DNA from 2 places in the Roseovarius roseus genome. Region 2 is predicted to be linked to the other one. Evidence: riboswitches for the same ligand, from Rfam matches in the RefSeq annotation. Region 2 holds a riboswitch; the other holds the start of a gene.

Region 1 (3,403 bases), on a different contig from region 2:
CCGATTGCGCGCAACGCCGCTGCATCTGCCTGTTTGATTCCCCCAATGGCAACGCAAGGCAGGGGCGCCGCCGCGATCAGCCGGGCCATGCCGTCCATCCCGAGGGGCTGCGCCGCATCCGGTTTGGTCGCCGTGGCACGCAGCGGGCCGGTGCCCAGATAATCGACCTTATCCACCGGAATAGAGCCGAGTTGTGCCTCCGTCTCGACCGAAAGGCCGAGGATCATGTCCGTCCTGATCGCGGCGCGGATGGCGCTGATATCGCCGTCACCCTGCCCCACATGCAGCCCATCGGCCCCGATGCGCCGGGCAATCTCGACCCGGTCATTGATGATCAGACGTGCACCCGCCGCGCGGGTGATCTTCAGAAGAGCGCGTGCCTCATTTTCGAAGGCAGCGTCGCTGGCGTCCTTGTCACGTAGCTGGATCATCCGCACCCCGGCGGCGAGCGCCGCGCGCACCTGATCGGCAACAGGGGCCAAAGCCCCTGCATCCGTGACGAAATAGACCGGCCCCAGATCGCTTGGCGTCACCCTCATACCGCCTCGATCCGCGCGCGGGCGGTCACATCCTCGGGCGACAGCACATAAAGCGCGTCGATGAACGCGGTCTGAAAGCTGGCCGGCCCAGCGGCTTTTTCGCCCGCGATGTCGCCCGCGACCGCGTAATAGGCCAGCGCGGCGACGGTGGCAGGCAGCGCGGGCTGATCCACGGCAAAGGCCGCAACGATCCCGGTCAGTGAGCAGCCCATGACGGTGATGCGCGGCATCAGCGCATGGCCGCCCGCAACGCGCCAGGCGGCCTCGCCATCGGTGACGAAATCCACCTCACCGGTCACCGCCACGACACCGCCCGTCTGCCGGGCCAGCGCGCGCGCCGCATCCTCGGCATCGCTGACCGCATCGGCGCTGTCGGCGCCCTTGCCCGCCGCCGCAGATCCGGCCAATGCGATGATCTCGGACGCGTTGCCGCGAATGATGCTGGGCTTCAGCGCCAAGAGGCGCGCCCCCGCATCGCGGCGCAGCGCGGTTGCGCCCACGGCGACGGGGTCCAGCACCCATGGCTTGCCCGCCGCACCCATCACGCCGGCAGCGGCCTCCATCGAGCGGACCCAAGCCGGATCGAGCGTGCCGATATTGATGCTGAGCGCGTCGGCGAGGCCCGCGAACTCCGCTGCCTCGCCCTCGTCATGCGCCATGGCGGGGCTACAGCCTGCCGCCAGCATGATATTGGCCATGACGTTCATCGCGACATAATTGGTGATGTTCTGCACCAGCGGCGCGCGGGCGCGCATCTGGGCCAGGTAGTCTCCGGCGTTCTTCATCGGGATCCCCCTTTGTTGCGGGCGGGGGCGGGCCACGGGCCGGGCGCGGATTTGCCCGGTCTCAGCGCAACTTCCTCCGCCGGCATGATCCGGTTCAGGTTCGAAGGGTGCATCTCAGCCCGGCTTTCGCGGGCGCCCCTGTTACGTGGGTCACGTTGATCGCCGGGCGCGGCGCCGTCAAGCCATCAGAAGTCGATGGCGATGCCCTTCTTTTCCCAATCGCCATAGCGAACGGCCTCCAACCCTTCCTTGCGACCGCCCAGCTCTTTGGGCAGTTCGGTTTTCTCGGCCTTGAGACGGCGCTCTTCGGCCTCGGCCAGCGCACGTTGCGCGGCCGGAGGAAGATCGGGGCGGGGATGGGTGCTGTCGGTCATGGCATGGGTTCCTTTGAAGCCGTGCCCCTGATATACGCCGCCGTCGCCATTCAGCAAGGATTTGCCATGACCGCCTCGTCCAAGCCCGCGTCGCCGCGCGCCGCCGCCGCCCAACTGCTGGACCAGATCCTGGGCGAGCATCGCCAGATGGCGGACCTGCTGGCCACCGGCGCGCTGGACCGGCTGGAGGCACCTGACCGGGCCCGCGCCCAGCGCCTTGCCACGCAGACCCTGCGCAGCATTGAGCGCGCGGACAAGATACTGGCCAAACACCTGCGCAAGCCGCCCCCGCTGACGGTGCGCAACATCCTGCGCCTCGGCACGGTCGAGCTGTGCCAAGGGGGTGACGCGCACGGTGTCGTGAATGAATGCGTCCAGATGGCCGCCAGCAACAAACGCTTTGCCAAGCTGAAGGGGCTGGTCAATGCCGTGCTGCGCAAGGTCGCCGCCGATGGGCCTGCCGAATGGGCGATCCTGCGGGTGCCACACCTGCCCAAATGGCTGCGCAGTCCCTTGTCAGACGCATATGGCGCCAAGTCCGTCGCAGCCTTCGAGGCCGCGCATCTTGCCGGTGCCCCGCTCGATCTGACGCCCAAGGGCGATGCCGCCGCGCTGGCCGAGGCGACGGGCGGCATGCTTATGCCCACCGGATCGGTGCGGATTGAGAACGCAGGCCAGGTCAGTGCGCTGCCCGGTTACACCTCGGGCGATTGGTGGGTGCAGGACGCCGCCGCAGCAATCCCGGCGCGTGTGCTGGGCGCGACCACCGGCGAGGCGGTGCTGGACATGTGCGCGGCACCCGGCGGCAAGACGCTGCAACTGGCGGCGACGGGCGCGGATGTCACCGCGCTTGATATCTCGGATGCGCGGATGGCCCGCGTGCGCGAGAACCTTGGCCGCACGGGCCTCGGCGCCGCGCTCGTCACCGGCGACGCGCTGACCCATGAGGGGCAATATGACGCCATCCTTCTGGATGCGCCCTGCTCGGCCACCGGCACGATCCGGCGGCATCCGGACCTGCCCCATGCGCGGGACGGCTCGGAGATCGGCGATCTGATCGCGCTGCAATCGGCCATGCTGGACCACGCGCTGAGCCTGCTGAAACCGGGCGGGCGGCTGGTCTATTGCACCTGCTCACTGCTGCCGGATGAGGGCGAATGCCAGGTCGAGGACGCGCTGGCCCGCCATCCGGGCCTGACCGTGGACGCCGGCGCGCTGGACCTGCCGGGCATTGACCCCGCCTGGCTGACCGAAGAAGGCGGGCTGCGCCTGCGCCCCGATTACTGGGCCGAGATCGGCGGCATGGACGGGTTTTACATCGCCCTGCTGCGCCGCTGACGCGATTTTCGCAATCCTTCGGTGACTTGGGCACAGGCCCGCGATAAGCTGCGCGCGAAAAGGCGCCGGTGAAGAGCGCCCTAAAGCGAGGCGAGCATCGACGCATATGGCACCTGCGGGCACATTCCGCGCGAAATGGACGAGGCTGCAGAACCGCATTGCCGCGCGGCGTGCGGCATGGGCGCAGCCCGCCACGGCCTTTGTCTCATCGCCTGAACCGCGCACGATTGGAAGCTTTGCAAGGGGTCGCCAGCTCTCGGCGGGGAACTTCATGTTCGCGGGGCATCTGGTGCAGAAGCCGGATGTATGCATCTGGTACATCACCGCGCCCGATGCGGCCTTCGAGGCGGAGATGCACGGCTTCGGC
Region 2 (3,403 bases):
GCCGTGGCAAAGCGCTGCGAGAGTTGCTGCCATCGGGGGCTGTCCTCAGCCCTGCTGCCAAGGCGGTGCGTGATTGCCGTATCCAGCAGCGCGCCGACCTCATGGCACACCTGCTGGTTGCCCTCTCCGGCATACGTCTCGATCCACTCGGCATAGGGCGTATCGGCGCACGCGGCGGCAAGGCGGAGGCCAATCTCGCCATAGCCCAGAACGCAAGGGGCGAGCGCGGCCAGCAGGTCAAGGAAATCGCCCGAATGACCGGCGTCCAGCACATAGCGCGTATAGGCGATGTTCTGCGGCAGTTCCTCGGCGGCGAACAGCGTGGCCTCGTCCAATCCCTCGGCGGCGCAAGTCGCGACATGCAGCGCGATCTCCTCGTTCAGGAGTGCGTGTAGCGTGCGCGAGGCAAAGCGCATTTCGTCCACTGTGCCGGCCTTGTTGACCGCCAGCGCCCAGGCGCGCGAGAAATGAATGAGGAAGAGGTAATCCTGCACCAGATAGCGCAGATAGGCCGTGCGCGGCAGGCTGCCGTCGCCCAGTCCTTCGACAAAGGCATGACGGGTATAGGCGTGCCACGGCTCGGCTGCCGCATCGCGCCATGCGGTGAAGGTCGCTCCGTACATCAGCGCGCGCCGGGGTCGATCGCCAGTTCCGAGACGGGGCGGGTGCCCTCGATGAGGCCGGCCTCGCTGAGGAAACGCTCGAATTCGGTGTAGCGCGCGGTATCGACGGCGGCGGGGCGCAGGGCAAAGCGCGGCAGCGTGTCAGTCCAGGCGCGCGCGTTCAGCTCGTCATCCAGTTCCGTTGAGGTGGATTTGAATATCTCCCAGCTCTCTTCGGGGTGGTTGACGATATACTGCGTCGCCAGCTCTGTCGCGCGCATGAAGCGCGAGATGACATCGGCGTCCATCGTTTCGGGGTTGGCGACATAGATCAGCTCGTCATAGGGCGGCACGCCTTCCTCCTCGATGAAGAAGCATTTACCGGGGGCGCCTTCGATCTCCATCTGGTTCAGCTCGAAATTGCGGTAGGCGCCGATGACGGCATCGACTTGGCCGGACATGACCGAGGGGCCAAGCGACCAGTTGACGTTGATCATCTCGACATCGCTCAGGGCGATGTCATTCGCGCCCAGAATGGCCTTCATCAGCGCCTCTTCGACACCGGCGACGGAATAGCCGATCTTGGCGCCCTTGAGGTCCGCGATTTCCTCGATCGGTCCGTCCTCCAGCACCAGAAGGCAGTTGAGCGGGCTGGCAATCAGCGTGCCGACCCGGATCAGGGGCAGGCCCTCGGCCACCTGCATATGCAGTTGCGGCTGGTAGGACAAACCCAGATCGGCCTGGCCCGCCGCCACCATCTTGGGCGGTGAGGAGGCATCGGCAGGTGCCACCACCTCGACCGCGAGGCCGCCATCGGCGAAATATCCGCGCTCCTGCGCGATGATGATGGGACCGTGGTTGGGATTCACGAACCAGTCCAGCACCAGGGTCATCTGGTCCTGCGCGAGGGCGGGCGTGCTGGCGAGAAGGGCGGCGGCAAGGGCGAGGGGCTTCATCATGGCTCCGGGTCTTGTGCTCTCTGCGAGGGACGGCTGTGCGCTGCACGTGGCCGGATCCCCGCAAGAGAGCGGTGCAATTCATGGCCTGGCCGGCGAAGTGGGAGCACTTAAAATGCCTGCGCGTGGATGCACATGCCTGTCTCCGTTCCCTCCGCCGGTATTGACCGGATCAGGTTCGATGGGTCGGCAGCATCGCCTCTCAGCCCCGGCATTGCGGAGCACCCCAACGGATGCAAGTAGACTAGCGGCGGTGGAGACACGTTGCAAGCAGCGAAGACGGGCCCGTCTGCGCCATGGCGCCGATCGAATGGCTAGGGCAAATCACCCGTTCAGCTTGCCGGTCAAAGCCGCTACGCTGCCCGCGAACAGCCGGAGTGCCCCACGCATGATCACCGCCAGCCAGACCGCAACGACGCGCATCATCTATTCCCTCATCGGGGGCGCGGCGGGCCTCGCGACTTATGCGCTAGCCGAAATCGTGCCGGATGTGGTTGAAAACGCGCGGCTCGTCCTCTTTCTGATCGCCTTCGGGCTGGGGTTTCTGGGCGTCCTGCTGGGCCTGATGGGCCCGCTGCGGCTGCGCGTTGCCGCCGCCACGGCGCTGGGCATGGCCCTGCCGGCATCGCTGCTCTTGCTCTGGGCAAGCTTTCGGCACGACAACGCGGCCGATTTTCTGGAGGGCGGCTACGAGGTTTCCGCCTATATCTATCTTTTGTTCATCGCGGTGCCCTTCGCCATCGCGCAACTGCAGCAACATGGCGGGTGGCGGCACTACGGCCTGCTTTTCGATGCGGCATGGGAGTTGGTAGTGCGCATCGCCTCGGCGCTGCTCTTTGTCGCGGTGACCTGGACGGTGCTGATGCTGTCGGATCAACTTTTGGGGCTGGTCGGGCTGACCGTGATCGAGTGGCTGATCGACCTTGATCCTGTGCCCTACCTGATCAGCGGCGTTGCGCTGGGCCTCAGCCTCGCCATCGTCTACGAGCTGCGCGACTATGTCTCGCCCTTCCTGATCATCCAGTTGCTGCGGGTTCTGCTGCCTGCGCTCTTGGTGGTGCTGGCGGTCTTTATCCTCGCCCTGCCGGTGCGCGGGCTGAGCAGCCTTTTCGGGCAGCTCTCGGCAGCGGCGATCCTGCTCGGTGTGACGGGGGCGGGGGTGACGCTGATCACCACGGCCATTCACCGCGACGATCCGCTGTCGGTGCAGGGGCCGCTGATGCGCGGCGCGGCGCAGGCGCTGAGCGTGTTGCTGGTGGTTCCGGCGCTTCTGGCGCTCTGGGCCGTCTGGCTGCGGGTGGATCAATACGGGCTGACGCCTCACCGCATCGCCGCCCTCGTGGCGGCTGGTGTCGCCTCGATCTATTCGCTGGCCTATGCGGGCGCCGTCCTGCGCCGCCGCGGCTGGCGCACCCGTCAGCGGCACGTGAACCGCGCCATGGCCGTGTTTACGCTGGTCATCGCCGCCGCCTGGATGACGCCCCTTTTGAATGCCGAGCGTCTGGCGACCGCCAGCCAGCTGGCCCGTGCGGCAGAAGGCACACCGCCCGATACCTTGCCTCTGTGGGAACTGGCGCATGACTGGGGCAAGGCCGGCCAGCGCGGGCTGGCCATGTTGGAGACGCGCTCACAAGACGCGCCTGCGACGCTCGACCTGATCGAGAAGGCCCGCCGAAGCGAGACGAAATGGGCCTATGCCGAGGCGGGCGAGGCCGAGATTTCCATCTCGGGCCGCGTGCCCCTGCGCCCCGAGGGGGTCCGCCTGCCGCAAGGTGCGCTGGATTCATTGCCGTCCGAAGAGCGCCGCATGATCGAGACCGCCTGCAACCGGCGCGCGCCTGGCGA

The links. A riboswitch is a leader RNA that binds a small molecule or an ion and turns the genes downstream of it on or off. The one in region 2 is predicted to bind thiamine pyrophosphate.
Region 1: another riboswitch for thiamine pyrophosphate. It lies ahead of thiM (hydroxyethylthiazole kinase); the one in region 2 lies ahead of ACEWPL_RS04805 (ABC transporter substrate-binding protein).

Annotation. Positions count from the first base shown of each region.
Region 1 is NZ_JBHFPE020000003.1:169,808-173,210, forward strand. Features, by position in the region: gene thiE (thiamine phosphate synthase) at 1-539, opposite strand, end outside; gene thiM (hydroxyethylthiazole kinase) at 536-1,324, opposite strand; TPP riboswitch at 1,379-1,474, opposite strand; gene ACEWPL_RS07070 (DUF1674 domain-containing protein) at 1,510-1,698, opposite strand; gene ACEWPL_RS07075 (RsmB/NOP family class I SAM-dependent RNA methyltransferase) at 1,765-3,036, shown strand; gene ACEWPL_RS07080 (heparinase II/III family protein) at 3,143-3,403, shown strand, end outside.
Region 2 is NZ_JBHFPE020000002.1:185,644-189,046, forward strand. Features, by position in the region: gene ACEWPL_RS04800 (TenA family protein) at 1-626, opposite strand, end outside; gene ACEWPL_RS04805 (ABC transporter substrate-binding protein) at 623-1,558, opposite strand; TPP riboswitch at 1,691-1,797, opposite strand; gene ACEWPL_RS04810 (hypothetical protein) at 1,947-3,403, shown strand, end outside.